One region of the Streptomyces sp. NBC_00237 genome, then DNA from elsewhere that is predicted to be linked to it. Evidence: predicted binding sites of a transcription regulator. Region 1 holds the regulator's gene; the other holds the start of a gene.
What was found. The regulator HrcA, encoded in region 1, represses chaperone genes, less so after heat shock. The targets are predictions, from matches to a motif close to TTNGCACTCNGNNNNNCNGAGTGCNAA.

Region 1 (15,221 bases):
AGCGTCTCCGCGACGGCGGGCGCGCTGTACCTGACGGTGCCGCATCTGGACGGCGGACACCGGCCGCCCTTCGCGGCGCTCGCATTGATCGCCGTACTGGTGTGGCCCGCGGCGGGGCGACTCGCCGGGCGTCCGCGGGAGGACGCATCCGTCACGGCGTCGCCTCTTGAGGCGGCGGCGGCTGCGACCCGGCTGCCGCACCGCGGGGCGGGCCTGGTGCTCGCCGGGGCGATGCTCTGCTGGTCGATGTGCCAGAACGCCCTGTGGGGCGTCAGCAACCGCATCGCCACCGTGCAGGCGGGTCTCACCGAGGTGAGCGCCGGAGCGGTGTTCGCGGCGGCTCTGGGCGCCGGGCTGATCGGTGTCACCGCTGCCGGTGCTCTCGGGGCGCGGCTCGGGCGGGCGGTGCCGGTGGGTGTCGGCACGGCGTTCATCGCGCTCTGTGTGGCGCTGAGCTCGTCCGCGACGGGCGCTGGCTCCTTCGCGACGGGCGAGATCCTGTGGAACGCGGCCTACCCGGTGGTGCTGTCGTACCTGATCGGTCTGGCCGCGTCGATGGACCCGCGCGGCCGGTGGGCGGTGTTCGCAGGTTCCGCCTCCTCGCTGGGGGTGGCATGCGGCCCGGTGGCGGGCAGTGTCCTGTCCGAGCGGGCGGGCTTCCCGGCGATGGGGCTCGTACTGGGCTGCGTACTGCTGCTGACGGCGGTGCCGATGACGCTGGTGGCGCTGCACACGGGAGGCCGTCCGCTGGTCGCAGGGGCGGTACGGCGCAGGGGCGGGGCCCCTGCCGCCGTCCTGGCGGGCACATCGGGCGCGCTCGCCGGGCAGGTGCCTCAGGTGGGCGCACCGGAGCAGGAGGTCACGGAGATCTCCCTGCGGCCGCTCACCCGGCGGGTGCGGTCCCCGTTCGCGCGCAGCGCTGTGCCGCGGGTGCCGCGGGTGCGGGAGCGGCGGAGGGCCGGGGTGCGGTCGTGACGCGGGGTGCGGGGCCGGGGCCCGGCCCCGCACCCCGCCTCCGTCAGTGGATCCGGTACTTCTCCCAGAAGGGCGTGAGGTCCTTCGTGGTCGCCGCCTGCGCCGCGCGTTTGAAGTCGGCGGTGGTGGAGACGCCGAGCCAGTGGTCGCGGGCGTACTTCTTCAGCATGGCGGCCGTCTGCTGGCTGCCGAGGGTGCTTTCGAGGTCCTGCAGGGCGCAGGATGCACCGCTGTAGGCAACCCCCACGTACTCGGAGCGCCTGCCATCCGCGTAGAAGCCCATGGAGCGGGTCATCGCAGACGTGTCGTCCCACCACCAGGGGCCCTCCGCGCAGAATTCGGAAGTGTCCCCGCCCTCGTAGGTGTGCGCCGCGTACGAAGCGAAGCCCTCGTCGAGCCAGGGGTCGGCGAACTGGTCATTGCCGACGATCCCGTACCACCACTGGTGGGCGACCTCGTGCACGACGGCGGACATGTCCGGAGCCGTCGCCAGCATGACGAGACCGGGGAACTCCATGCCTCCGAAAGTGATGCCGTCGCTCATGACGAGGTCGATCTCGCCGTACGGGTAGCGGCCGAAGCGCTTGCCGAACTCGTCGATGGAGCCGACGCCGTCCTTCATCGCGAGGGCGACTCCCTCGGCCGAGGTGGTGGCGGTCCAGTACCCGTGCACCTTGATCCCGCCCGGCGAGGTGACCGTCCTGGTGCGGAAGGGCCCCGCCGCCCACACGAAGTCCCGTACGCCTCGTGCGACGTTGGTGCTGACCGTACGTCCCGGAGCTCCCGCGCGCCGGGTCGTGGTGCCCGTCGCGGGCACCTTCAGGGAGTCGGGGTGGTCGAGGGCGACCCGGAAGTCCCCGGCGAGGGTGAAGTAGCTCTCGCCGAAACCGACATCGGGGTCGAGGTGACGGCCCTTGGCGTCCTGCACGGACAGCAGCGGCAGCACGTTCCCCACGTAGCGGTGGGCGCCGTCGCGGCCGAAGCGGTGGACGCGGTCCGGGACGGTGATCGCCACGTCGAAGGAGACGTTCGCCCGCGCCCCGTACGGCAGCGGCTTCTTCAGGTCGATGCGCAGGGCCGAGCAGCGCACGGTGAGCGGATGCGGGGTGCCTCCCGCGACCTTGCTCACCCGCACCGGCGACGGCTTCCCCGGGGTGCCGCAGCCGTCGTCGGGGTGTCCGTTGCCCCACAGCCGTACGTCGACGAACCGCAGCGGAGTACGGGCGGAGTTGCGGAAGGAGACCGTCTGACGGCCCGTCCACGTGGTGCCGTCCGCGTCACTGCGCAGGCGTACGTCGTAGGAGGGCCGGTCCGGTGTCGCGGCCTGCGCCTGCGCCGGTGCGTCGGGCGCGGGACCCTGCGCGGCGGCCGACTGCGGGACGAGTAACGCGGCGGCTGCGAGCGCCCCCAGCAGAGGGCGCCATAATGTGATCGAGGTCATGACAAGCACGCTAGGGCGGCGGCACGCCCGGACGAGGGAGTTCCGGAGCACTGTCGCCGCGGGACTCCCTCCCGCCCCTCAGACCCGCTTCGGCACCGACACCCTCATCAGGTCGTCGGCGACCGTCAGTTCCCCTTCGAAACCCACTGCCCGCGCCTGACGCTCGAACTCCTCCGGGTCGCTGTAGCGCTGCGAGAAGTGCGTCAGGACCAAGTGCCGTACGCCCGCATCCCGTGCCGCCTTCGCGGCCTGCCCTGCGGTCAGGTGGCCGTGGTCGGTGGCCAGGCGGACGTCCTCGTCGAGAAACGTCGACTCGATGACGAGCATGTCGCAGCCTTCGGCGAGCACGTGCACGCCCTCGCACAGCCGGGTGTCCATGACGAACGCGAAGCGCTGCCCCCGGCGTTCCTCGCTCACCTCCGCGAGGGTGACGCCGTTCAGCACGCCCTCCCGCTGGAGGCGGCCCACGTCCGGGCCCTTGATGCCGTACGCGGCCAGCTTCTCGGGCAGCATGCGACGGCTGTCGGGCTCGACCAGGCGGTAGCCGTAACTCTCCACCGGGTGCGACAGCTTGTGGGCGGACAACGTGTATCCGGGAGTGGTGGCCAGGACGCCGTCCGCCGACACCGGTGCCTCGGCGATGTCGACGCTCTCGCGGTAGGCGGTGGAGTACCGCAGCCGCTCGAAGAAGTGCTGTCCGCTCGCCGGGTAGTGCGCGGTGACCGGGTGCGGGACCTGGTCGAGGTTGATGCGCTGGATCACTCCTGCCAGGCCCAGGGAGTGGTCGCCGTGGAAGTGCGTGACGCAGATCCGGTCGATGTCGTGGGCGGCGACCCCGGCCCGCAGCATCTGGCGCTGGGTGCCCTCGCCGGGGTCGAAGAGGAGGCCCTCGGCGTCCCAGCGCAGGAGGTAGCCGTTGTGGTTGCGGCGACGGGTGGGCACCTGGCTGGCGGTGCCGAGGACGACCAGTTCGCGAGCGGACACCGTTCGCCTACCCGGGGGGCCAGGTGAGACCGCGCCCGCCCAGGACGTGCGCGTGCGCGTGGAAGACCGTCTGGCCCGCGCCGGAACCCGTGTTGAGGATGATCCGGTAGCCGCTCTCCGCGACCTTCTCGTCGAGGGCGACCTGTCCCGCCTCGCGCAGCACGTCGGCGGCGATCTGCGGCTCGGCCGCGGCCAGCGAGGCGGCGTCCGGGTGGTGCACCTTGGGGATGACCAGGACGTGCGTGGGCGCCTGCGGGTTGATGTCCCGGAAGGCGAGGGTGGTCTCGGTCTCGCGGACGACCGTGGCGGGGACCTCCCCCGCGACGATCTTGCAGAACAGGCAGTCCGCCTGCGGTTCACCGGCCATGGACGGCCTCCTCGAAGATGCGGTGATCGGACACGGCGCATGCTATCCGCCCGCGTGCGCACCCGACCGGCCCGATGCGCACGGCCGGCCGGGGCCCGTGCTCCTGCGGCACCCGCCGTTACGGGCTGCGCCGCCTCAGTGCGCTGCGGCTGATCCAGTACGTCAGGAACACCGCCCAGATCGTCGGTGCCACCGTCGCCCCGAGGAACCAGGCGGGCAGCCCAGGTACCGCCGCCAGGACGACGCCCAGCGCACCCAGCAGTCCCACGGCGCCCGCCATCCACATCACCGGCGGACAGCCCCGGGCAAGCCGCAGCAGCGGGCCGCGCAGCCGCTCCGGCATCCTGCGGCGCACCCACCACCCCCACAGGAGCCAGATACCCACGAGCGCGGGCAGCCCCACGACGAGCGCCCCCGGCCCGCTGTCCTCCTGGACGGCCTTCGTGATCATGCCGACGGCGAGCCCCAGCAGGGCGACCCAGCGGGCGAGGGCGACGGTGTTCCACGCCATCACCTCCAGGTTGTACCGGCCGTCCCGGTCCCCCGGATCGAGGACGGATGCTTCCGCGAAGCCCTCCGCGGCCCGCTTCCAGCCGCCGCGACGACGGTGGTGCAGGTCGAGCAGGGCGAGGTTGTGCCGGGCCGCGGCGTGCCCGGGATCCAGGCGCAGGGTGGTGCGGTACGCCTCCACCGCCACGTCCGTCCTCTTGAGGCGGTGCGCGGTGAGCCCCACCAGGAAGTGCGCGTACGGCTCCTCGGGGGCGAGCGACACCGTGTGCCTGGCCACCTCGTACGCCTCCGTGACCTGCCACGGGCCGCCCTTCGACAGGACCTCCGCGACGGTGGCGTGCGTGCCCCAGCGCTGCGGGGCCAGCCTGACCGCCTCCCGGGCCGACCACTCGGCGGCCGGGAGGTTGCCCAGCGCGGCCAGTTCCTCCGACCGCACGATCAGCGCGGTGATGCTGCCCGGGTCCAGCCGCAGCGCCTGGTCCGCCGCGTGCAGAGCGCCCTGCGGGTTCTTGGCCCCGCGCAGGCTGCGGGCGAGCAGGGTCCACCCGTGGGCGTCGTCCGGATGGGACGCCAGGTGCGTTCCCAGTGCGGCGGCGGCCTGTTCGTACCGCCCGAGGTCGTACAGCCCCTCGGCCCGTTCCAGACTCATGAACGCCTCACGCCCGCACGCCTCACGCCCGCACGCCTCGCCACCGCACGCCTCACGACCGCCCCGCCCGTGCACCGGACGAGCGCATCGCCGCCCGCTCGAACCAGATGGTCAGCAGGGTGGGCACGAGCGCCAGCCAGAACAGGATCTGCGGCACCAGCCGTTCCGTCCACGGCACGGCGACCACCACGACCGCGCACAGCGTGCACCACGCGGCCTGCCCGACGGCGACCTTGCCCCAGAAGTTCGTCCGGACGAACTCCCCGAAGCTCAGCCGCACTCCGGTACGCATCCTCCGGTAGCGCCGCCACGCCCCGAAACCCCACACCGCGCCCATGACGGCGAGCGCGTACAGCCGGGTGCCCAGCGGCACGGGCAGGTCGGCGGGGCCTCCGCCGGGGAAGAGCCGCCCCGTCACCCCGGCGATCGCCACGCACAACAGCGCCAGCCAGCGGGTGCCGCGCAGCATCCGGTACACGGCGGCCCGGAGCGCCTGGTGCATCTCCCGGTCCTGCGGGAGCACGCCCAGCGCCGTCGCGTACGAGTCGGCCACCTCGGAGAGCTTCGCCGTCGGGTCGGCGGCCCTCGCCTCAGCGAGCACCTTGTGCGCCCAGGTGCACTCCGGATCGACGGCGAGCGCGCTGCGGGCCGAACTCTCCACGAGGTCCTGCCTCTTGAGGAGCTCGGCGTAGAAGTACACCGCGTGGTGCGCGTCCGGCTCCCCGGGAGCCAGCCGCACCGCCTCGAACGCCACCTCCAGGGCCGCGGGCCACTGGTCGAAGGGATGCGTCATCGACCGGGCGAGGGCGACGTGCGCGCTCCACTCGTCCGGTGCGCAGCGGACCGCCTCCCGTCCGGCGGCCAGCGCCTTGTGCCAGTTGGGGGCGCCGTGGAAGAAGTAGGAGCGCAGGATGTGGGCGTACGCGTAGTCCGGGTCGTACGCCGACGCCTGATCGAGGGCCCGCTCGGCCTCCTCGTACTCCCCGGCCGCCGTGTGGCACCGGAACATCCGCGCCCAGGCCCGGACGTCGGACGGCTCCTCCGCCAGCCGCCGGGCGAGGAGTTCGCGGGCCTCGGCGTGCCTGCCCACCTCTATGAGGAGGTCGGCCCGGTCCGCCGCCTGGTCCAGGGAGGACCCCGCCGCCCCGCTCACAGCTTGCGCTTCTTCTTGAGGTGCGCGAGCAGGTCGTCGTACATGCCGCCGTCGTTGGCGAACAGTGCGACGTTGCGCGCGGAGGAGAACCACGCCTCCGTGGAAGGCCGCAGCTGCCTGGCCGCCGACAGCAGGTCCTTCGTGTTGATCATGCGTACGGTGCCGGTGCGCGCGGAGTCCATCAGGGCGCTCTCCGACGCGCTGTCGCAGAGGTGCGCGAGGTCGGCCCCGGAGAACCCCTCGGTGACCTTGACGAGCTTGCCGAGGTCGACGGACTCGATGGGCCGGTCCTTGAGGTGGTAGCGCAGGATCGATTCCCGGGCGGGCTCGTCCGGCGGGAGCACCAGCAGGGTGCGGTCCAGGCGGCCGGGGCGGCGCAGGGCGATGTCGACGTCCCAGGGGACGTTGGTGGCGGCGAGGACGAAGACGCCCTCGTTGTCGCCCTCGACGCCGTCGAGTTCGACGAGGAGCTGGTTGACGGCGTTGCGCAGCCCGCTGTGGTGGGAACGGCTGCGCTTGGCGCCCAGGGCGTCCAGCTCGTCCAGGAAGACCACGCAGGGTGCCTTCTGGCGGGCCGTGCGGAACACCTCGTGGACGTTCTTCTCGGACTGCCCGATGTACATGTCGAGGACGTCGCTGAGCGACACCGACATGAACGAGGCACCCAGTTCGCCCGCGACGGCCCGGGCGATGAAGGTCTTGCCGCATCCCGGCGGCCCGTACAGCAGCAGTCCGCCGCGCAGGCTCTTGCCGAACAGCTTGCGCAGTTCCGGGTTGCGCATGGGTGCCAGGAACGCGGCCTCCAGGCGTTCCTTGACCTCCTGCATGCCGCCGACGTCGGAGAGGCGCAGGCCGCCGGGGGCCTCGATGTCGAACGCGGGGGCGCCGTCGGCGTCGCCGCCGCCGTCGGAGGTGAGCGGCCGCTCGAATCCCTCGGGGCCGCCCTGGTGACCGGATGCGGTGAAGCGCGGCGGCAGCACGTCGCCGACCTCCTGCTCGGCGGCCCGCCAGTCGAACCCGCCCTGTGACTGGGGCTGTTCCGGGGGTGCGGCGGGGGTGGCGGGCACGGCGGGGGTGGCAGGGGCGACAGGAACAGCGGGGCCGCCCATGGCGCGCATCATCAGTTCCCGCGCCTGCGGATCGCCGGGCGCGTGCGTCAGGGCGACGGCGGCCTCCGTGACGGCGGCTTCACCGTGCCCCGCCTCCAGCAGCAGGTGGGCGAGGTGCAGCCGTAGGGGGACGTCGCCGGGGGCGGCCGCGACGGCCGCGCGCAGGCTGGATATCAGAGGTGACTCGTCGGACATGCGGCCACCCTATGAAGGAGGTGCACCCCGGTGCCCGCTCGGGTCGCTGTCCGCGGCGCGGGAACCTCCCTCCCTACGGCTTCCCCAGCCCCGCCAGCAGCAGTTGCCCGTACTCCCGGTGCGCCAGCGGCAGCCGGTACGCGCCGTCCTCCTCCGGCAGCACCACCGACGCCTCGATCAGCGCCGTCAGTTCACCGCCGTCCGCGAACACCGTCTCGACCTGCTGCGCGGTGAACTCCCCCGTGAACGCCGACAGCCGTGCCCACAGCAGCCGTTCGGCCCGCCCGCACAGGTCGTGGCTCCAGGCGATCGCCCTCAGGAGGGTGCGGTGCCGGGCAGGCTGCTTGGGGCCGTGTATGAGCACCCCGAACCGTGCCCCCGGCTCGCACAGGCTGCCGTACAGCTGTTGCGGGGTGATGTTGCGGCCGAGCGTGCGGGCGGCCAGCAGGACGCTCAGCGGATCGCCGTCGAGGCGCTCGGCGAGCAGCCGTGTCCAGAACACCGGCAGATCCACCCCTTGCACCGCCGCCTTCTCCCGCAGGAGTTCGACGGTGTGCTCCCGCGACAGCGGCCGCAGCGCCACCCGGTGTTCGCCGGGCACCCCGACCGGGCTGCGGCTGGTGACCAGGATCTGGAGGCCGGGGCACGAGTCGTGCAGCCTGCCCACCAGATAGGCGCAGCCCGTCCGTACGTGCTCACAGGTGTCCAGTACGAGCAGGCCGCGACGCCCCGCGAGGAGCCGCAGCACCGCCTCCATGGGGTCGGTGCCGCTGCCGGGTGCGGTGCCCGCGTGGAGGGCGGCCGCGATGGTCTGCGGGACGAGGGCGTTGTCCGCGCAGTCGGAGAGGTCGGCACGGTGCACGGGGAGATCGGTGACGGCTTCTGCGAGGCGGGCGGCGAGGTGTGACTTGCCGACCCCGGCGGGGCCGGTGAGGGTCACCAGCCGGGTGTCCGCGAGCACCTCAAGAAGGTCGCCGAGGGCCGGGTCGTGGGGAATGCGGGGGACGGGAAGGCCGTATGCGGGGGGCATGGGCCCACTCTGGCCGGGCCCGGCTCCCCCGCGCGCCTCTGCGGACCGTAGATCCGTACACCTAATTCCCCTGGTGGGCGTTACGTAGGTATGCGGCAGCAGCCCCCCCCCTCCTGCCGCTCCCTCCCCCAGCGCACACCGGCTGAGCGTAACCAGGAAGTTGCCGAGCCCGACCCCAGCGCTCCACCCGACCGTGCGACGGCCTTGCGGTCACTTGCCCGTGGGGCAGCCGCACGTGGGTCCCGGGTCCGGCGCGGGATCGGGTCCGACGGTGACGGTCACCGTGACGGTGGGGCGCGGCGCGGGCGGCTCCGGGGCGGGCGTGGGGGCGGTGGTGGGCCGGGTGGCCGTAGCGGTGACCGTCCGGGTGGGCCGCCAGGTGGGCCGCTGGGTGGGCTCCGGCGGCGGGCGCCAGGTGGGCGGGCGGGACGTGGGGCGCGCGGAGCAGTCGCCGAGCACGTTCGCCCGGAACACCGTGCGTCCGCCGACCTCGGCCGTCAGGTCTCCGCGGACACAGCGGCCGTCGCGCTCCTCGGTGACCTTCCCGTCGACTCTGATCTCCTTGCCGTCCTTGGTCTGTCCCTCGCACGCCACTGTCGCGATGTTCCGCGCCGACGGCGCGGACGTCACCAGGGAGGGCCGCGCCGACGGATCGGCGCTCACCCTCGCGCGGTCGCCGACAGTGGCCGTACAGGTCATCCAGTTGACGTCGATCCCGGCGCGCTCCAGTGCCCGGGTGCCGGTCTGGTCGGTGGTCAGGGCCACCGCGAAGGAGTTCAGGCCCCCGCCGCCGCCCGGCTCGCAGGCGGCCACCCCTGCCACCGTCGCCCCGGCGAGGACTGCCGCCGCGAGGGTGCGCCTGTGCCGTAATCGCCTCCATGCCCCCATGGGAGGCAGCGTCCCACCGCCCCCGAGCGAGGGACAGACGCGTTTCAGCCGCCGAGCAGCAGCCACTCCTGGAGCTCCACCAGGTTCCCCTCGGGGTCCTTGAGGTGGGCCGCCCGCATCCGTGGGGTCATCGGCGCGGGCCCGTGCACCAGGACGGCACCCCGTCCGGTGATGTCCTCGCAGTACCGGTCCAGGTCGTCCACCCGCAGCACCACGAACGACCGGTGCCCCTCGGGTTCGTCGGCCACCTCCCCCAGCAGCTCGGCCATCACGGCCCTGTCCTGGAGTGCGATCCCCGCCGACCCCGTCGACAGGGAGAACTTCTCGTACGGCCCGTCCGCGAACCCGGACTGGGGCTTCAGCCCCAGCACCTCGCCGTAGAAGCGGTAACAGGCGGCGAAGTCGGAGACCAGCAGCCTCACTTGTGCGAGTTCCATGACGCTCTCCCTGTGTGCGAGTGACACCTGTGGTGGTCTGCGCAGTTCAGGTGCGGCCGGTCACCTGTGCCGGACGCGGTTCAGGACCACCGTCCGGTGCGTCCCAGCAGCAGAGCGGTGGCCGCCGTGCCCGCCGTGCTCGTACGGAGCACGCTGCGGCCCAACCGGTACGGTGCGGCCCCCGCCTGCGCGAAGAGCTCCAGCTCCTGCGGGGAGACGCCGCCCTCCGGTCCGACGACCAGCACGATGGAGCCTTCCTGAGGCAGCTCGGCGAGCGCCAGGGCACCACTGTCGGCGTCCCGGTCCTCGTGCAGTACGGCGGCGAAGTCCGCCGTGGCCAGAAGCGCACCCACCTGCTTGGTGCTCATGACGTCCGCGACCTCGGGGAAGCGCAGCCTGCGCGACTGCTTGCCCGCCTCCCGTGCGGTGGCCCGCCACTTGGCGAGGGACTTGGCACCCCGCTCGCCCTTCCACTGCGTGATGCAGCGCGCCGCCTGCCACGGCACGACGGCGTCGACACCGGTCTCGGTCATCGTCTCCACGGCCAGCTCGCCCCGGTCGCCCTTGGGGAGCGCCTGCACCACGGTGATGCGCGGCCTGGGCTCCTCCTCGACGACGGCCTTGGTGACCTGGACGACGAGCCGGTCCTTGCCCTCCGCCGCGACGACGACGGCTTCGGCGCCGTTGCCGCGCCCGTCGGCGAGGACGACGTCCTCCCCCGCTGTGAGCCGTCGCACCGACACCGCGTGCCGGCCTTCGGGGCCCTCCAGGACGTACTGGCCGCCCTCGGGCACTCTCTCCACGACGAACACCGGCGCCGTCATGACGTCGACCTCCTCAAAGCCATCTCCGTCCACGCCGAGTCCGCCTCGGCCGACAACACCTGTACGAGCCGCCCGGCGGGCAGGTCCCGGGCCAGCCGGTGCCCCTGCCCCGCCCACAGGGCCATGCCCTGGGCGTCCCCGACGCGTGCGGCGGCCTGCCGCAGCCCGGCAGTCATGTAGTGCACCTCCGGGTACGCGGAGGGCGCGTACGGGCCGTGCTCGCGCATGAAGCGATTGACCAGACCGCGCGCGGGGCGCCCGGAGAACGCCCGGGTGAGTTCGGTGCGGACGAACAAAGGGTTCTTCAGCGCGTTCTTGTGCATGGCGTGCGCACCGGACTCCGGGCACGCCAGGAACGCCGTACCGAGCTGCGCGGCGTCCGCCCCCGCGGCCCGCACGGCGGCGATCTGCGCCCCGCGCATCAGCCCTCCGGCGGCGATCACCGGAAGCTGCACGGTCTCGCGGACCTGCGTCACCAGCGACAGCAGCCCGAGCCCTCCGCTGCCGTCGGTCTGCGGGTCGTCCCGGTGGGTGCTCTGGTGGCCGCCCGCCTCGATGCCCTGCACGCACACGGCGTCCGCGCCCGCCCACTCGGCGGCCTGCGCCTCCTCCGGAGTGGTGACGGTGACGATCGTGAAGGTCCGTGCGTTCGCCAGGGCGTCGAGCTCGTCCCTGGAGGGACATCCGAAGGCGAAGGACACCACCGGCACCGGATCGTCGACGAGGAGCGCCAGCTTGGCCTCGTACCCGTCGTCGGTGCCGTGGTCGTCGCGCTCGGCGATCGGCGTCTCGTACCAGGCGCTCTCGCTCGCGAGCTGCTGCCTGTACAGGTCGAGGGCCGCGGGGTCGGCGGCGGGCTGCGGCATGAACAGGTTGACCCCGAACGGCTTGGAGGTCAGTGCGCGCAGCTGCTTGATCTCCTCGTACATCCCGTCGGCGGTCTTGTACCCGGCGGCGAGGAAACCGAGCCCGCCCGCCTCCGACACGGCGGCGGCCAGCTCGGGGCGGGACACCCCGCCGGCCATGGGCGCGGCCACGATTCCGCGCCGGCACAGCTCTCCCAGCGCGGGCACCACCCGGGTCTCAACAGACATGCCCGCATCGTTTCACGACACGGCCGACCCGCCGAATCGAACCAAAACGGGACCGGACCTGGTGGTCCGGCCCCGCTCCGACGCGAACAGGCTCAGCGCCCGCCGAAGAACGTCACAAGAACGCTCTAGCGCCCGTTGAAGGCGTCCTTCAACCGCGAGAACAGTCCCTGCTGCCCCGGCTGACTGTGTCCCCCGGGGGACGACCCCCGGACCCCCAGCACGGGTGCCAACGGCTCAGCGCCCGTTGAAGGCGTCCTTCAACCGCGAGAACAGTCCCTGCTGCCCCGGCTGGAACTGCCCCGTGGGCCGCTCCTCGCCGCGCAGCTTCGCGAGCTGGCGCAGCAGGTCCTCCTGCTGCGGGTCCAGCTTCGACGGCGTCAGCACCTCGACGTGCACGATGAGGTCGCCTCGGCCACCGCCCCGCAGGTGCGTCACTCCGCGCCCGTGCAGCGGCACCGACTGGCCCGACTGCGTACCGGGCCGGATGTCGATGTCCTCGACCCCGTCGAGCGTTTCCAGCGGCACCTTCGTGCCGAGCGCGCCCGCCGTCATCGGGATGGTCACCGTGCAGTGCAGGTCGTCGCCGCGCCGCTGGAAGGTGGGGTGCGGCTGCTCGTGGATCTCCACGTACAGGTCGCCCGCGGGGCCGCCGCCGGGGCCGACCTCGCCCTCGCCCGCGAGCTGGATGCGGGTGCCGTTGTCGACACCGGCCGGGATCTTCACCGTCAGGGTGCGACGGGAGCGGACCCGGCCGTCTCCGGCGCACTCCGGGCACGGCGTCGGCACGACCGTGCCGAAGCCCTGGCACTGCGGGCAGGGCCGCGAGGTCATGACCTGGCCGAGGAACGACCGGGTGACCTGCGAGACCTCTCCGCGCCCGCGACACATGTCACAGGTCTGCGCGGAGGTCCCGGGAGCCGCACCCTCGCCGCTGCACGTGGTGCAGACGACGGCGGTGTCGACCTGGATCTCCTTGGTGGTGCCGAAGGTCGCCTCGTTGAGGTCGATCTCCAGGCGGATCATGGCGTCCTGGCCGCGGCGGGTGCGCGAGCGCGGGCCGCGCTGGGACGCCGTACCGAAGAAGGCGTCCATGATGTCGGAGAAGTTTCCGAAACCGCCCTGGCCGAAGCCGCCCGCACCGCCTCCGCCGGAGGCGGACAGCGGGTCGCCGCCGAGGTCGTAGACCTGCTTCTTCTGCGGGTCCGACAACACCTCGTAGGCGGCGTTGATCTCCTTGAAGCGCTCCTGGGTCTTCGGGTCCGGATTGACGTCCGGGTGAAGCTCACGAGCGAGGCGCCTGAACGCCTTCTTGATCTCGTCCTGGGAAGAGTCGCGGCGCACGCCGAGAACGGCGTAGTAGTCCGTGGCCACTTACGACTCCGCCAGGATCTGTCCGACGTAACGTGCCACTGCGCGTACCGCTCCCATCGTTCCGGGGTAGTCCATGCGGGTCGGTCCGACCACGCCTAGTTTGGCGACTGCCTCGTCGCCCGAACCGTAGCCGACTGCGACCACGGACGTTGAACTGAGTCCTTCATGGGCGTTCTCGTGCCCGATGCGCACCGTCATGCCGGATTCGGTGGCCTCGCCGAGCAGCTTCAGCAGGACGACCTGCTCCTCCAGCGCCTCCAGTACGGGGCGGATGGTGAGCGGGAAGTCATGGCCGAAGCGGGTGAGATTGGCGGTGCCGCCGATCATCAGCCGTTCCTCGGTCTCCTCGACGAGCGTCTCAAGGAGAGTCGCGAGAACCGTCGAAACGGTTCCCCTGTCCTCCGGCTCGAACGACTCGGAAAGGTCCTGCACCAGTTGCGGCACGTCGGCGAACCTACGGCCCACGACCCGGCTGTTGAGCCGCGCCCGCAGATCCGCGAGAGACGTCTCGCCGAACGGCGCCGGGCAGTCGATCATCCGCTGCTCGACGCGGCCGGTGTCGGTGATCAGCACCAGCATCAGCCGGGCGGGTGCCAGTGAGAGAAGTTCCACATGCCGCACCGTGGAACGCGTCAGCGACGGGTACTGCACGACGGCCACCTGCCGGGTGAGCTGCGCGAGCAGCCGCACGGTGCGGGCGACGACGTCGTCCAGGTCGACGGAGGCGTCCAGGAAGTTCTGGATGGCACGCCGTTCCGGCGTCGACAGGGGCTTCACCCCGGCGAGCCGGTCGACGAACAGCCGGTATCCCTTGTCGGTGGGGATGCGCCCTGCGCTGGTGTGCGGCTGGGCGATGAATCCCTCGTCCTCCAGGGCCGCCATGTCGTTGCGCACGGTGGCCGGGGAGACGCCGAGCTGGTGCCGCTCGGTGAGGGCCTTGGAGCCGACGGGCTCCTCCGTGCCGACGTAGTCCTGGACGATGGCGCGCAGCACTTCAAGTCTGCGTTCACTGAGCATCGCGCACACCTCCAAGCCGTGATGTTCCCTGGTGCAGATCGGACATGTGGAGCTTGTGCCCCGGTGTCCCGCTTGGCACTCCCTGTGGGCGAGTGCCAGCGATTCCCCGGGCCAGTGTACGGCGGCGGGGCACATCCCGGGCAAGGGCGGCTGCTCACGCTAGCGTCACGGTATGGACATGCGATGGGAAGAGGCCGGCTGGGAACGTCTCGCTCCGGGCGTCGGCAGGCGTCGCCTGCCGGGCTGGGACGCCACGGTCGGCCTGGTGACAGGCGGGCAGGGGGCGCTGCTGTACGACACGGGATCGACGCTGCGCGAGGGTGCGGAGGTACGGATGCAGGCCGAGGCGCTCCTCGGCCGCAGAGTGACGCACGTCGCTCTCAGCCACCCGCACTTCGACCACGTCCTGGGAACGGGGGTGTTCGCCGGCGTCGAGGTCTTCGCCGCGGCCGGCATGGACACCCTGCTGACCTCGCAGCGCGAGTCGATGGCCACGGACGCGGCCCGGCAGGGTGTGCCGCAGGACGCGGCCGCCGAGGCGTCGGAGCTGCTGCGCGCCCCGCAGCACCTGGTGTCCGACGAACGCACCCTGGATCTGGGCGGCGGGCGCAGCGTGCTGTTCGCCAACCTGGGTCCCGCGCACAGCAGCCACGACCTGGTGGCCCTCGTACCGGGCGTGGAGGGCGGCCCCGAGGTCGTCTTCTGCGGAGACCTGGTGGAGGAGTCGGGAGAGCCGCAGGCGGGCCCTGACGCGGTCGGCAGGAGGTGGCCCGAGGCCCTGGACCGCCTCCTCGCGCTGGGCGGTGAGGACGCCGTGTACGTGCCGGGGCACGGGGCGGCGGTGGACGCGGCGTTCGTACGGGCCCAACGGGACGCGCTGGCGCGCCGTTTCGGGGACGCCTGGCTGGCTCCGCGGTGCGTGTCGTAGCGTCTGACGAATGCGCAGCTACAGCCCGGACTTCACGCCGCCGTGGAAGAAGCCGAAGCCCGTCCCCGAACTGCCCGCCGAGTACGACCTGGTGGTGGAGGAGGAGTCGACGGGCTTCTGCGGTGCGGTGGTCCGTACCGAGAAGACGGCGGAGGGTCCCACGGTCACCCTGGAGGACCGCTTCGGCAAGCACCGGGTGTTCCCGATGGCACCGGCGGGCTTCCTCTACGAAGGTGCGCCCGTGACGCT
Region 2 (15,221 bases), 1.0 Mb from region 1:
GGCGAACGCCCTCGCGGAACGTCAACGCGCCCTGCTCTCCACGTACTTCGACTGCACGTACGGCATGCAGGTGTGCATCGCCCGGACGTACGTCACCGAGCCCGGCTACGCGGACGCCTTCGAGGCCCTGGAGCCGGGCCTCACCGCGTGGCTGCGCGACGCGGTCTTCGCGAACGCGGCGGCGCACGGGGTGGACCCGGAGACGGCGGAATGGGGCTGACCGACAGCCCGGCGGAGTGGGGCTGACCCGCATCACCCCGGCACGTCAGTGGGGCCACTCCAAGCGCACCGGCTCCGCCGGAACCCGCCCGGCCACCAACTCCCGCACCAGAGCGGGCAGTCCGTACGGATAGACCGTCCCGCCCCCCTCGATGAACTCCTCCAGTTCCTTCACCGGCCACCACCGGTGCCCCGCGTGGAAGGCCAGCTCCACCCCCTCAAGCCCGCTCACGTCGACGTCGTACGCGGCCACCCGGCAGTGGAAGAACACATCGCGGAACACCCCTTCCGCCCACCCCAGATCGGCGTACCCGGAAGTCTCCGCGACCATCCCTCCCAGCGCCTCCGCCGACAGCACGAGGCCGGTCTCCTCGCGCAGCTCCCGCGCGGCGGCCTCGGCCAGGGACTCGCCGGGCTCGACGCCGCCGCCGGGGGTGCACCACCCGGGCTCCTCGTCGGCGGCGGCCTCCCCCGCCTTCTCCCGGAAGCCGAACAGCAGCACCCGGCCGCCCTCGTCGATCACCAACACCCGTGCGGACAGCCGCCGTACCTCTTGCTGATCAGTCATCCGGACACCCTAGGCAGGGGCGCCCCGGACGTGGACCCCCGTGCGCACTCCCTCCCTCGTGGGACCCTCCCTCGTGGGGCCTCTCCCGTGGGACCCTCCCTCGTGGGACCTCTCCCGTGGGACTCTCCCTCGCGGAACCTCTCCCGTGGGGCTCTCCCTCGCGGGACCCTCACTCGTGGGGCACGTCCTCCATCGCTGCCCGCTCGGCAGCACTCCTCAGCACGCAGAACTCGTTGCCCTCCGGGTCGGCGAAGACGACCCACCCCCCGCCGTCCGGCTTCCGCCGGTCGTCGAGCAGCTTCGCGCCGAGCCCGAGGTACCGCTCCACCTCGTCGTCGCGCCGCCCGTCGGGCTGGAGGCACACGTGCACCGGGTTCTTGCGGTGCCTGCCCTCGGCCGCCTCGGGGACCTCCGCGAAGAAGAGGCTCATGCCGGTGGGCAGCGGAACGCTGGCGGTCGAGTCCCCTGGCCGGTCCCTGGGGTCCATCGGATGCCCGACGACCCGGCTCCAGAACCCCGCTAGCTCATATGCGTCCACACAGTCGAAGGCCACGTTGTACACGATCGCGCCCATCACTCACACCTTCCGTCACACCGACCACAACTCCCTCTACTGTGCCGGAGGTTCCCCGCCGGGACCCCCCACCCGCACCGCCTCGGCCAACCGCCGGGCGGTCTCCACGTCGCACCGGCCCAGGTCGATCAGCGGCGCGGGAACGTCCCGGGCGCACGACGCGGAGTCCAGCCCCAGCGAGGGAAGGCTCACACCGGCGGCGACCAGGGCCTCACGGAGAGTGCGGATCGTTTCTTCAGCGGCTCGGATACCGAGTTCCTTCGTCGTCATGATCTATATCTCTACCGGCCGTATGGTGCTTATGCATCAAGGGAGTTGAAAGCCCCCGCAAGGGGACCGATGAGATGACCCGTGGGGCCGGGAATGGCCGGGTTCGGCAGCTTGTTGAACGCTGTCATGCCCCCCTCTGATCAGCCGCGTCAACCACACGCCTCCACCCCCGCTCCGGCACCCGTGTCCACCCCCGCATCCGCGTCCGCCCCCGCCCGTACCGGCATGCCGCTCGCCGTGTACATGCTGGGCCTCGCCGTCTTCGCACTCGGCACGAGCGAGTTCATGCTGTCGGGCCTGCTCCCCCCGATAGCCGCCGACATGGACGTCTCGATCCCGCAGGCGGGCCTGCTGATCTCCGCCTTCGCGATCGGCATGGTGATCGGCGCCCCGCTCCTGGCCGTGGCCACGCTCCGCCTCCCCCGCCGGACCACCCTCATCGCGCTGATCAGCGTCTTCGGCCTCGGCCAGGTGGCAGGCGCGCTCGCCCCCACCTACGAGCTCCTCTTCGCGTCCCGCGTGATCAGCGCGTTCGCCTGCGCGGGCTTCTGGGCGGTCGGCGCGGCAGTCGCCATCGCCATGGTGGACGTGGGCTCCCGGGCCCGTGCGATGGCGGTCATGATCGGCGGTCTGAGCATCGCCAACGTCCTGGGCGTTCCCGTCGGAGCCTTCCTCGGCGAGAGCCTGGGCTGGCGCTCCGCCTTCTGGGCTGTGGCCGCAGCCTCCGCCGTCGCCCTGATCGGTGTCGTCACCCTCATCCCCCGCATCCCCCTCCCCTCCGAGAAGCCGAGCCTGAAGCGCGAGTTGGGCATCTACCGCGACCGTCAGGTGCTCGTCTCCATCGTCATCACCGCCCTCGCCGCAGGCGGCGTGTTCTGCGCCTTCAGCTATCTCTCCCCGCTCCTGACCGACGTCGCGGGCCTGGACTCGACGTGGGTCCCCTGGGTCCTCGGCCTCTTCGGCATCGGCGCACTCGCCGGTACGACGGTGGGCGGCATGGTCGCGGACGCGCGCCCCTTCGGCGTCCTGATCGGCGGCATCACCGCCTCCACCGTCCTCCTCGCCGCCCTGGCCCTCTTCGCCTCCACGGCAGCGGTCGCGGTCACCCTCTCCTTCGCCCTCGGCTTCTCCGCCTTCTTCACGGCCCCCGCCCTGAACGCCCGGATGTTCAACGTGGCGGGCGCGGCCCCGACGCTCGCGGGTGCCACGACCACCGCCGCCTTCAACCTGGGCAACACGGGCGGCCCGGCCCTCGGCGGCTCGGTCATCGACGCGGGCTGGGGCTTCTCCTCCACCGCCTGGGCGGGCGCCTCCATGACGATCGTCGCGGTCGCCCTGGTCCTCCTGGCCCTGCGCTGGCAGCGTACGGACGCGAGGGCGTCGAGGCTGGTGGCATCGGGTGCGCCGACCGGTTCGCCGTCCCCGAAGGCGGTCACCGCCTCGTCCTCTGCCTCTTGCTCTTCCTCGAACTAGCACAACCCATTTACATGTAGCCCGCAACCGCCGCCCGTGCCCCCGGTGTCTCCCCTCCCGTACCTGACACGACTGATCAACCCGGGGGAACTCCCATGCGCCTGCGCCGTACCGCTCCGCTCGCCGCCGCCGTCCTCGCGGCCGGACTCGCCCTGACGGCGTGCAACGACAACTCCGGTACGGGGGCCGGGTCGGGCGCGAGCACCGGCGCACCGGCCCCCGACCGGTCGTCCGGGACGTCGGCCACGGGCGGCTCGTCGGAGGGCACCGGCAAGACCACGGGCGGCACGGGCGGCGACACCGGCAAGACCACGGGCGGCGACACCGGCAAGGCGACGGGCGGCACGGGCAGCACGACCGGCGGCGGAGGGATAGCCGCCGCAGCGAAGTGCAGGACGTCCGCGCTGGGCTTCCAGGTCGACCCGGGCGGCGAGGCGACCGCACAGGCCCAGGGCAAGGTCACCATCACCCTCACCAACAAGGGCACGGCCCCGTGCTCCCTCAAGGGCTACCCGGGCGTGGACCTGATGAGCTCCCCCGGCGACACGTGGTCCCTGACCCGCCAGACCTCGGTCAAGCCCAAGGCCCTCACCCTGGACCCGGGCGGCGACGCCTACTTCACGATCACGTACCTCCCCTACTCGGCGGAGGGCAACTCCAAGGACGCCGAGTTCAAGGCCGCCACGATCACCCTGACTCCCCCCGGCGAGACGGAGTCCAAGGACCTCCCCTGGCCGCACAGGACCCCGCTCCTGAAGCAGGACGCGGCCACCCACCCGGGCACGTACGTGGGTCCGGTCACGGACGAGCCCGCCGACGTGTGACCACGACGACCCGCGAGAGAGCGGTGCCGCTCAGCCCGTCCGGTGACCGTGCTTGCGGCGGCGCAGGCCCGCTGCCGTGATGCGGCGGACCAGTTCCTTGCTGCCCACCTCCACCGCGCCCGCCGCGACCGCGTCCGCGTAGCGGGCTTCCGGGACGTCGTAGTGGTCGCGCTCGAAGGCCCTGGGCGGGCAGCCGATGGCGGCGGCGAAGGCGTGGAGTTCGTCGTACGACGCGTCGCTGACCAGGTGCGACCAGAGGCGGCCGTGGCCGGGCCAGGTCGGGGGGTCTATGTAGATCGTCATGCCGGGGGGAGCTTTCCGACGGGGGCGACGGCGACGACGGCCTTCGTGCAGACCCAGTGGGGGTCGGGGCCGAGCTCCGGTTCGACGTCCAGGGCGTGCGGGTCGCCGTCGTGACAGACCGGGCACAGGGGCCAGCGGCCGTACTTTTCGAGAAGCGCGTCCTGTACGTCCTGGGCGATGAGACCCACGACGTACTCGGCCCCCTCGGGCCACTGCTCGACCCACCAGCGGCGGTGCGCGACGGCGTCCTCGACGATCGACACGATGCCGGGGTCCGCGACGTCGCGGGCGGTCAGGTCGGCCATGACCTGGGCGCGGGCGGTGTAGAGGGACTGTTCGAGGGGGGTCATGGGTCCATTGTCGCCCGACGGGACCAAAGTCCCGATGGGTGCGTGACCTACGCACCATTGACGCACCCCCGCCCTGAAAATATCTTTCAGGTATGAGCGACATGGTGAAGGAAAGTTCCAAGGGGTCGGGTGCGAGCCCCACGACCGGGACCACGGCCGCCCCCGCCCCCGCCGCCCTGGCCGCCAAGGTCCGGACCCTCGCCCCCTCCATGACCCGCTCCATGCAGCGCGTCGCCGAAGCCGTCGCGGGCGACCCCGCCGGGTGTGCCGCACTCACCGTGACCGGGCTCGCCGAGCTCACCGGGACGAGCGAGGCGACTGTCGTACGGACGTCACGGCTGCTCGGGTATCCCGGATACCGCGACCTGCGTCTGGCTCTCGCCGGGCTCGCCGCGCACCAGCAGTCCGGGCGGGCCCCCGCCGTCACCGCCGACATCGCGGTCGACGACCCCCTCGCGGACGTCGTCGCCAAGCTCGCGCACGACGAGCAGCAGACCCTCGCCGACACGGCGGCGGGGCTTGACATGGTCCAACTCGGGGCGTCCGTCGCCGCGTTGGCGACCGCCCGGCGCGTCGAGATCTACGGGGCCGGGGCGTCGTCCCTCGTCGGCATGGATCTCGCGCAGAAGCTGCTGAGGATCGGCCTGTTCGCGCACGCGCACAGCGACCCGCATCTCGCCGTCACCAATGCCGTACTGCTGCGGGCCGGGGACGTCGCCATCGGCATCACCCACTCCGGTTCGACGGGCGACACCATCGAGCCGTTGCGCGTCGCCTTCGAGCACGGGGCGACGACGATCGCGATCACCGGACGGCCCGGGGGCCCCGTCGCCCAGTACGCCGACCACGTCCTCACCACCTCCACCGCCCGCGAGAGCGAGCTGCGGCCCGCCGCCATGTCGAGCCGGACGAGTCAACTCCTCGTCGTGGACTGCCTGTTCGTGGGCGTCGCCCAGCGTACGTACGACACGGCGGGCCCCGCGCTCTCCGCCTCGTACGAAGCACTCGCCCACCGCCACGACCCCCGCTCCGCCCGATAAGGAACCCTCACGCCATGACCAGCACCGCCCCGTACGGCGAACTCCGCGCCCAGCTCGACACCCTCACCACCGAGGCGTTCCGCCCCGAGCTCGCCGAGATCGACCAGTTGTCCACGCCCGAGCTGGCCGCGCTCATGAACAGCGAGGACGCGACCGTTCCGGCGGCCGTCGCCGCGCAGCTCCCGCAGATCGCCGCCGCCATCGACGGCATCGCGGCGCGGATGGCGCGCGGGGGTCGGCTGATCTACGCCGGTGCGGGGACCGCAGGGCGGCTCGGTGTGCTCGACGCCTCCGAGTGCCCGCCCACCTTCAACACCGACCCCAGCGAGGTCGTCGGGCTCATCGCGGGCGGCCCCTCCGCCATGGTGAAGGCCGTCGAAGGGGCCGAGGACAGCAAGGAGCTGGCGGCCGAGGACCTCGACGCGCTGAAGCTGACGGGGAACGACACCGTCATCGGCATCTCCGCCTCGGGCCGCACCCCGTACGCCGTCGGAGCCGTCGAGCACGCCCGCGCCCAGGGGGCCCTCACCGTCGGACTGTCCTGCAACGCCGACAGCGCGCTCGCCGCCGCCGCCGAGCACGGCATCGAGGTCGTCGTCGGGCCCGAGCTGCTGACCGGGTCGACGCGGTTGAAGTCGGGCACGGCACAGAAGCTCGTACTGAACATGATCTCGACGCTCGTCATGATCCGGCTCGGCAAGACGTACGGGAACCTGATGGTCGACGTCCGGGCCTCGAACGAGAAGCTGCGGGCCCGCTCGCGGCGCATCGTCGCCCTCGCCACCGGTGCGGACGACGCCGAGATCGAGGCCGCCCTCACCGCCGCCGACGGGGAGGTGAAGAGCGCGATCCTGATCATCCTCGGAGGCGTGGAAGGCCCCACCGCCACGAGCCTGCTCAACGAGGAGCACGGCCACCTCCGCGCGGCCCTCAAGGCCGCCCGCACCACCGTCCGACCCGTCTGACCGTCTGACCCCCACCCCCCGCACAGCAAGGCACCACGCACCATGAGCACCGACACCCCTGAGAACAAGAACCGCGCCACTGCCGCCGCGATCCTTCCGCTCGTCGGCGGCGCGGACAACGTGACCTCGGTCGTCCACTGCATGACCCGGCTCCGGCTGGGCCTGCGCGACCGCGCGCTCGTCCAGGACGACGCCCTGAAGGCGCTGCCCGCAGTCATGGGCGTGGTCGAGGACGACACGTACCAGATCGTCCTCGGGCCCGGCACGGTCGCCCGGGTCACCCCCGAGTTCGAAGCCCTCGTGGCCGAGGGCCAGTCCGCGCACTCCCCGTCGGCCGATCAGCTGGCCGCCGAGGGGGCCGCCCTACGGGCCGCCCAGAAGGCGAAGAACGCCACCCCGTTCAAGCTCCTCCTGCGGCGGATCGCCAACATCTTCGTGCCGCTGATTCCTGCTCTGATCGGCTGCGGCATCATCGCCGGGCTCAACGGACTGCTCGTCAATCTGGGGTGGCTGCCCGCCGTCACCCCGGCGCTGGCGTCCGTCGCGTCCGGGTTCATGGCGCTGATCGCGGTCTTCGTCGGCTTCAACACGGCGAAGGAGTTCGGCGGTACGCCCATCCTGGGCGGGGCGGTCGCAGCGATCATCGTCTTCCCGGGCGTCGCGAAGATCGACGCCTTCGGGCAGACGCTGTCGCCGGGTCAGGGCGGCGTGCTCGGGGCGCTGGGGGCAGCGGTCCTCGCCGTGTACATCGAGAAGTGGTGCCGTCGCTGGGTCCCCGAATCCCTCGACGTGCTGGTCACCCCCACCCTCACCGTCCTGCTGTCCGGGCTGGTCACGATCTTCGGGCTGATGTTCGTCGCGGGTGAGATCTCCACCGCCATCGGTACGGGCGCGGACTGGCTCCTCACCAACACCGGCGCCTTCGCGGGCCTGGTCCTGGGCGGGCTCTTCCTGCCGCTGGTGATGCTCGGCCTGCACCAGGCCCTCATCCCCATCCACACCACCCTCATCGAGCAGCAGGGCTACACCGTGCTGCTGCCGATCCTGGCGATGGCGGGCGCGGGTCAGGTCGGCTGCGCGGTGGCCGTGTTCCTGCGGCTGAAGAACAACCACTCCCTCCGCAACACCATCAAGTCCGCCCTCCCGGCAGGCTTCCTGGGTGTCGGTGAGCCGCTCATCTACGGTGTCTCGTTGCCGCTGGGGCGTCCGTTCGTCACGGCGTGCGCGGGGGGTGCGGCGGGCGGTGCGTTCGTCGGGCTCTTCTCGATGCTGGGTGACAAGGTCGGATCGACGGCGATCGGGCCGTCGGGGTGGGCGCTCTTCCCGCTGCTCCAGGGCAATCAGGGGCTGGGTACGACGATCGCGGTCTACGCGGGCGGGCTGCTCGTCGGGTACGTCGTCGGCTTCGCCGCCACCTACTACTTCGGCTTCACGAAGTCGATGCTGGCGGACATGAACGCTCCGGCGGCGGAGACGGCCGCCGACCCGGCCAGGGCCGAGACCAAGGAACCGGTCAGCGTCTGATGCGCGGCCCCTGCGGTACGAAGCGAGAGCGGTGCTCCCACCCGGGAGCACCGCTCTCGTGCTCCTCGGCGGAGCTCTTCGGACTGTGCGGTCCGCGCCCGGTTGCGTCGTGGCTGGCCGCGCAGTTCCCCGCGCCCCTCAAGGGGCGCTACCTCTGCCAGCAGTCCACGTCCCGCAGCTCCGGCATGCGGTCCCGGGCGAAGACCGGGTCGATGCCCATCCGGCGTTGGGCGCGGTAGTCCTCCAGGAGGCGGAAGGCGATGCCCGAGAGGGGGATGATCGCGGCCATGTTCACCAGCGCCATGAAGCCCATGAAGACATCGGCCAGGTTCCACACGATGGACACGGAGCCGAGGGCTCCGAGGAAGACGGTGGCCAGCACCAGCACCCGGAAGGCCGGCAGGACCCACTTCTTGTCGTCCCCGGTGATGAACTCGATGTTGGACTGGCCGTAGTAGTAGTTCCCGATCATCGAGCTGAAGGCGAGCATGAAGACGACCACCGTCAGGACGTGCCCCGCCCAGTTCCCCAACGACGCGTTCAGCGCGTTCTGCGTGAGGTCCGCACCCTGGCGCGCGCCCGCCAGTTCCGGGTTCGTCGTCAGGATGATGAAAGCGGTCATCGTGCAGATGAGGATGGTGTCGAAGAAGACCCCGAGGGACTGGACCAGACCCTGCTTGACCGGGTGCGAGACCTCCGCCGCCGCGCCCGCGTTCGGTGCCGAGCCGAGGCCCGCCTCGTTGGAGAACATGCCGCGCCGGATGCCCTGCTGGATCGCGGTGCCGATCGCGCCGCCCGCGACCTCCCGGAAGCCGAAGGCCCCGCCCACGATGTCGGCGATGACGCGCGGCAGGTCGTCGATGTTGAGGATCACGACGGCACACCCGAGCAGCAGGTACAGCACCGCCATCACCGGGACGAGGACCTGCGTCACGCTGCTGATGCGCCGGACGCCACCGAAGATCACCAGTCCCAGCAGGGCCGCCAGGGCCGCCCCGATGACCGGCTCCCGCCAGGACGCCGCGCCGCCGAAGGACCCGCCGACGACGGAGACGATCGTGTTGGCCTGCACGGCGTTGAAGACGAAGCCGAAGGTGACGGTGATGGTGACCGCGAAGAGGACGCCCAGCCAGCGCTTCCCGAGGCCGCGCTGCATGTAGTAGGCCGGTCCGCCACGGTACGTACCGTCGTAGTCGCGCACCTTGTACAGCTGGGCGAGGGCCGACTCGACGAAGGCCGAGGCCGCGCCGACCGTCGCCATCACCCACATCCAGAACACCGCGCCAGGACCGCCGAGGGTGATCGCCGCGGCCACGCCCGCGATGTTGCCCGTGCCCACCCGGGCCGCCGCCGAGATGGTGAACGCCCCGAAGGAGGAGACGGACTTGCGCCCGTACGCGTCCGGCTCCGCCTTGTCGCCCAGGACTCTGATCATCTCCGGGAACATCCGGACCTGGACGGCCTTCGAGCGGATGGTGAAGTACAGCCCCGCCCCGATCACGATCGGGATGAGCAGATAGCTCCAGAAGACGTCGTTGATGTCGACGATGACGGAGTCCAGGGTGTCCATGACCCCAGCTTCTGCGCGGACCCGCAGGTCAGCCACCCGGGAACACCCACCTGGGCGGGCCCGAGCCGAGAACGCCACGGGGGCGGCACCCCCGAAGGGATGCCGCCCCAGTGGACCGTACGGAAACCGTACGTACTGCTACCCGCGAGAGGGAGAGGGACTTAGAAGTCCATGTCTCCGCCCGGCATGCCGCCCGGGGCGGCCGCGCCGGCCTTCTCGGGCTTGTCGGCGATGACGGCCTCGGTGGTGAGGAACAGCGCGGCGATGGAGGCGGCGTTCTGCAGGGCAGAGCGGGTCACCTTCGCCGGGTCGAGGATGCCCTCGGCGATCATGTCCACGTACTCGCCGGTCGCGGCGTTCAGGCCGTGACCGATCGGGAGGTTGCGGACCTTCTCGACGACGACGCCACCCTCAAGGCCACCGTTGACGGCGATCTGCTTGAGCGGGGCCTCCAGCGCGAGCTTCACGGCGTTGGCGCCGGTCGCCTCGTCGCCCGTGAGCTCCAGCTTGTCGAAGACGGCCGATGCCTGGAGGAGGGCGACGCCACCACCGGCGACGATGCCCTCTTCGACGGCGGCCTTCGCGTTGCGAACGGCGTCCTCGATGCGGTGCTTGCGCTCCTTGAGCTCGACCTCGGTGGCGGCACCGGCCTTGATGACGGCCACGCCGCCGGCCAGCTTCGCCAGGCGCTCCTGGAGCTTCTCGCGGTCGTAGTCCGAGTCGCTGTTCTCGATCTCGGCGCGGATCTGGTTCACGCGACCGGCGACCTGCTCGCTGTCACCGGCACCGTCGACGATGGTCGTCTCGTCCTTGGTGATGACGACCTTGCGGGCGCGGCCGAGGAGGTCCAGGCCCGCGTTCTCCAGCTTGAGGCCGACCTCTTCGGAGATGACCGTGCCGCCCGTGAGGATGGCGATGTCGTTCAGCATGGCCTTGCGGCGGTCGCCGAAGCCCGGAGCCTTGACGGCGACGGACTTGAACGTGCCACGGATCTTGTTGACGACCAGGGTGGAGAGCGCCTCGCCCTCGACGTCCTCGGCGATGATCAGCAGGGGCTTGCCCGACTGCATGACCTTCTCCAGCAGCGGAAGGAGGTCCTTCACGTTGCCGATCTTCGAGTTGACGATCAGGATGTACGGGTCGTCGAGAGCCGACTCCATGCGCTCCATGTCCGTCGCGAAGTACGCGGAGATGTAGCCCTTGTCGAAGCGCATGCCCTCGGTGAGCTCAAGCTCCAGGCCGAAGGTCTGCGACTCCTCGACCGTGATGACGCCTTCCTTGCCGACCTTGTCCATCGCCTCGGCGATGAGCTCGCCGATCTGGGTGTCGGCGGCGGAGATGGAGGCCGTGGAAGCGATCTGCTCCTTGGTCTCGACATCCTTCGCCTGCTCCAGCAGAGCGGCGGAGACGGCCTCGACGGCCTTCTCGATGCCACGCTTCAGGGCCATCGGGTTGGCACCCGCGGCGACGTTGCGAAGACCCTCGCGGACCAGCGCCTGCGCGAGGACGGTCGCGGTGGTCGTACCGTCACCGGCGACGTCGTCCGTCTTCTTCGCGACCTCCTTGACGAGCTCGGCGCCGATCTTCTCGTAAGGGTCTTCGAGCTCGATCTCCTTGGCGATGGAGACACCGTCGTTGGTGATCGTGGGGGCGCCCCACTTCTTCTCAAGGACGACGTTGCGGCCCTTGGGGCCAAGGGTGACCTTGACGGCGTCGGCGAGCTGGTTCATGCCACGCTCGAGGCCGCGCCGGGCCTCCTCGTCGAACGCAATGATCTTGGCCATGTGAAGTGGTCCTCCCACGGGGTGGATTTCTCCGGACCGGGGGATCGGCGCCCGCGACGGACGGCTTCGCAATGCCCGGGATTCCGTACCCCGACACCTCTCGGCCTCACCGAACCTGGTCCAAGTTCTGTCACTCTCACTGGGAGAGTGCTAACGCCAATGATTAGCACTCGACCCATTGGAGTGCAAGGCCGTCCCGAAGGGATGTCGATGAGGGGCGGTGGTCGGGCGGCGGGTGGGCGCAAGCGGGTACCACAGATCCAGGGGGTTCGCGCACTCGGTACGCCCGGCGTACGCAGGCCGTACGCCGAACGCACCAAGGGCCCGTACCCCTGTGTCGGGATGCGGACCCTTGGTGCGTGAGTGCCGGTAAGTCTTGGTAGTGCGTCGGTGGCCGATCGCGCCGAGATCAGACGGCGAGCTTGACCATGTCCGCCTGCGGACCCTTCTGGCCCTGCGAGATCTCGAACTCAACTCGCTGACCCTCTTCAAGGGTGCGGTAGCCGTCCATCTGGATCGCGCTGTAGTGGACGAAAACATCCGCACCACCGTCGACCGCGATGAAGCCGTACCCCTTCTCCGCGTTGAACCACTTGACGGTGCCCTGAGCCATGCCTAACTCCCCTATTACTGGCCCTTGCGCGAGACCGCACTTCGCGACCCCGGGTCAGACCCCACCCGCCGACAGGAACGCGGTAGGTGTGCGCCGTAGCGCGTCGACCGCGGCTGAATGTATCCGCCCAACTGCCCTCTGCAACAGGTCAATCCGACGAGAATTCTGGGCAGGCTCGAACGCCCGGATCGGTCAACTCCCGTAATTCCAGGGCAAGTCGGGCCGGACATAGCGTGAACATCGGCGTCAAATCGCTCGAACACGCGGGCCGCATCTTGTCGCCTTCTCATATGCACATGGCATGAGCGGCGACCGGGGCTTCCCCTACTCTACCTCTTTCAACCATGCAGAATTGCCCCCTCCGCTTGTGAGCGGAGGGGGCAACTTGGGTTAACGCGGGGCGCGTTGAAGGAGGCCGAGTGCGCCCCCTGCGCGCAGGAGGCGAAGGATCAGCCGCCCGCGACGGCCGGGATGATCGAGACGCCCGCGCCGTCCGGAGTGGCCGTCTGAAGGCCGCTCTCGAAGCGCACGTCGTCGTCGTTCACGTACACGTTGACGAAGCGGCGCAGCTTGCCCTGATCGTCCAGGACGCGCGCGGCGATGCCCGTGTGGTTCTTCTCCAGGTCGGCGATGACCTCGGCGAGGGTCGCGCCCTCGGCGGCCACCTCCGCCTCGCCGCCCGTGTACGTGCGGAGGATGGTGGGGATGCGGACCTTGACGCTCATGGTGTTCGGCCTTCCTTGCGTACGTACGAATCGCTGACGGGTTTCTAGCGGGCCAGACCGGCGTCGCGGAACGCGTCCAGGCTCGGGCGGATGGTCGCGGAGGGCCCGGTCGTCGGGGCCACCGCGTCCAGCGTCTTGAGGCCGTCGCCGGTGTTGAGGACGACGGTGGTGAGGGTCGGGTCGAGCAGACCGGCCTCGATGAGCTTCTTCGTGACGCCGACGGTCACGCCGCCCGCGGTCTCCGCGAAGATGCCCTCGGTACGGGCCAGCAGCTTGATGGCGTCGACGACCTGCTCGTCGTTGACGTCCTCGACCGCGCCGCCCGTACGGCGGGCGATGTCCAGGACGTACGGGCCGTCCGCCGGGTTGCCGATGGCCAGCGACTTGGCGATGGTGTTCGGCTTCTGCGGGCGGACCACGTCCTGCCCGGCCTTGAAGGCGGTGGAGACCGGCGAGCAGCCCTCCGCCTGGGCGCCGAAGATCTTGTACGGCTTGTCCTCGACGAGCCCGAGCCTGATGAGCTCCTGGAGCCCCTTGTCGATCTTCGTGAGCTGCGAGCCGGAGGCGATCGGGATGACGATCTGGTCGGGCAGCCGCCAGCCGAGCTGCTCGCAGATCTCGTACGCGAGCGTCTTGGAGCCCTCCCCGTAGTACGGGCGGAGGTTGACGTTGACGAAGCCCCAGCCCTCGCCGAGCGGGTCGCCGATCAGCTCGGAGCAGAAGCGGTTCACGTCGTCGTAGTTGCCCTCGATGCCGACCAGCTCGCCCCCGTACACGGCGGCCATGACGACCTTGCCCTGCTCCAGGTCGTGCGGGATGAACACGCAGGAGCGGAAGCCCGCGCGGGCCGCGGCGGCGCCCACCGCACCGGCCAGGTTGCCGGTGGAGGAGCAGGAGAGGGTGGTGAAGCCGAAGGCGCGGGCGGCCTCGACGGCGATGGCGACGACGCGGTCCTTGAAGGAGTGCGTGGGGTTCCCGGAGTCGTCCTTGACGAACAGGCCGCCGGTGACGCCGAGTTCACGGGCCAGGTTGTCCGCCTTGACCAGCTTCGTGAAGCCGGGGTTCAGGCTGGGCTTCTCGGCGACGTCGGCGGGGACGGGGAGGAGGGGGGCGTAGCGCCAGATGTTGTCGGGGCCCGACTCGATGAGCTTGCGCAGCTCTTCGGGGCTTCCGGTCGGCAGCTCGTACGCGACTTCCAGCGGGCCGAAACACAGCTGGCAGGCGAAGATCGGGCCGAGCTCGAAGCGCTCTCCGCACTCGCGGCAGGACAGGGCGGCGGCGGGGCCGAGGTCGACGGAGGTAACAGTGGCTTCGGTGGTCTGCACAGCCATGATGGCGAGGTCCTTTCCTCATCTTCCCCGCGACGACTTTCGTACGCGAGACGGAATTGGCACCTTCCTGGCCTGACCTCGCGGTCGGCTGGGGGGTTGCCGGGACTTCAACGGGCCGTTTCCCTCTGTCCCTCTGGATGAGCGCTATGACTCCGGCGGCCGCAGCAGCGGTCCGGGTGTTTGTGTACGCGACGACCCCGACATGCACAGGTCGTCCGCGTTGTTCAAGACTGTAACCGAACCCCCGGACGGGTGTGCCAGACGTCCGGACCGCGAGATGGATCACAAATGTCGCCACGAGCAGACACGAATCAGACACGAGCAGAGGAGTGACGGGCGTGCTGGAAGAGGTGGAGCGCTGGCTTCAGGCGCGGTCCTGGTCGGCCGCCGACCGCCCGCTGGAGCAGCTCCTCGCCGCGAAGGCCGCCCAGGGCGCCGCGAGGCCGCAGACGGTCTCCGTGGTCCTGCCCGCCCTGAACGAGGAAGCCACGGTCGGCGAGATCGTCGCCACGATCCGCCGGGACCTGATGAGCCCGGCCGTCCCCCTGGTGGACGAACTCGTCGTGATCGACTCCGGCTCCACCGACCACACCGCGAAGGCGGCGGCCGAGGCGGGCGCGCGGGTGGTGCACCGGGACGAGATCCTGCCCCGCGTACCGGCCGTGCCGGGCAAGGGCGAGGTCCTGTGGCGGTCGCTCCTGGTCACCACCGGTGACATCGTCTGCTTCGTGGACGCGGACCTGAAGGAGTTCGACGCGTCGTTCGTGTCGGGCATCGTCGGCCCGCTCCTCACCGACCCGGGCGTCGACTTCGTGAAGGCGACGTACGACCGCCCGCTGGACGGCGCCACCGGCCAGGGCGGCCGGGTCACCGAGCTGATGGCCCGCCCCCTCCTCAACCTCCACTGGCCCCGACTGGCCGGATTCGTGCAGCCGTTGGGCGGCGAGTACGCGGCCCGCCGCTCCCTCCTGGAACGCCTCCCCTTCCCCGTCGGATACGGCGTCGAACTCGGCCTCCTCATCGACTCGCTGCACACGGTCGGCCTGGACGCGCTCGCCCAGGTGGACGTGGGCGTGCGCGTCCACCGC

Region 2: a site for HrcA is predicted at 11,592-11,618, ahead of groL (chaperonin GroEL). Genes of this name have one in related genera too.

What each region holds. Positions count from the first base shown of each region.
Region 1 covers NZ_JAPEMT010000001.1:1,695,247-1,710,467, reverse strand. Annotated here, with positions in the region: gene OG897_RS07480 (MFS transporter) at 1-975, shown strand, start outside; gene OG897_RS07475 (M1 family metallopeptidase) at 1,019-2,416, opposite strand; gene OG897_RS07470 (ribonuclease Z) at 2,495-3,400, opposite strand; gene OG897_RS07465 (histidine triad nucleotide-binding protein) at 3,408-3,767, opposite strand; gene OG897_RS07460 (tetratricopeptide repeat protein) at 3,886-4,926, opposite strand; gene OG897_RS07455 (tetratricopeptide repeat protein) at 4,979-6,079, opposite strand; gene OG897_RS07450 (26S protease regulatory subunit) at 6,076-7,383, opposite strand; gene OG897_RS07445 (AAA family ATPase) at 7,457-8,413, opposite strand; gene OG897_RS07440 (hypothetical protein) at 8,624-9,301, opposite strand; gene OG897_RS07435 (VOC family protein) at 9,346-9,738, opposite strand; gene OG897_RS07430 (16S rRNA (uracil(1498)-N(3))-methyltransferase) at 9,819-10,562, opposite strand; gene OG897_RS07425 (nitronate monooxygenase) at 10,559-11,638, opposite strand; gene dnaJ (molecular chaperone DnaJ) at 11,891-13,027, opposite strand; gene hrcA (heat-inducible transcriptional repressor HrcA) at 13,028-14,044, opposite strand; gene OG897_RS07410 (MBL fold metallo-hydrolase) at 14,217-14,972, shown strand; gene OG897_RS07405 (DUF3097 domain-containing protein) at 14,983-15,221, shown strand, end outside.
Region 2 covers NZ_JAPEMT010000001.1:697,934-713,154, reverse strand. Annotated here, with positions in the region: gene OG897_RS03095 (MerR family transcriptional regulator) at 1-220, shown strand, start outside; gene OG897_RS03090 (NUDIX hydrolase) at 266-787, opposite strand; gene OG897_RS03085 (VOC family protein) at 957-1,361, opposite strand; gene OG897_RS03080 (hypothetical protein) at 1,398-1,631, opposite strand; gene OG897_RS03075 (Cmx/CmrA family chloramphenicol efflux MFS transporter) at 1,857-3,104, shown strand; gene OG897_RS03070 (DUF4232 domain-containing protein) at 3,200-3,928, shown strand; gene OG897_RS03065 (DUF4031 domain-containing protein) at 3,959-4,231, opposite strand; gene OG897_RS03060 (hypothetical protein) at 4,228-4,581, opposite strand; gene OG897_RS03055 (MurR/RpiR family transcriptional regulator) at 4,683-5,621, shown strand; gene murQ (N-acetylmuramic acid 6-phosphate etherase) at 5,636-6,586, shown strand; gene OG897_RS03045 (PTS transporter subunit EIIC) at 6,629-8,110, shown strand; gene OG897_RS03040 (sodium:alanine symporter family protein) at 8,259-9,680, opposite strand; gene groL (chaperonin GroEL) at 9,842-11,464, opposite strand; gene OG897_RS03030 (cold-shock protein) at 11,874-12,077, opposite strand; gene OG897_RS03025 (MoaD/ThiS family protein) at 12,527-12,802, opposite strand; gene thrC (threonine synthase) at 12,847-14,133, opposite strand; SAM riboswitch class I at 14,149-14,277, opposite strand; gene OG897_RS03015 (glucosyl-3-phosphoglycerate synthase) at 14,472-15,221, shown strand, end outside.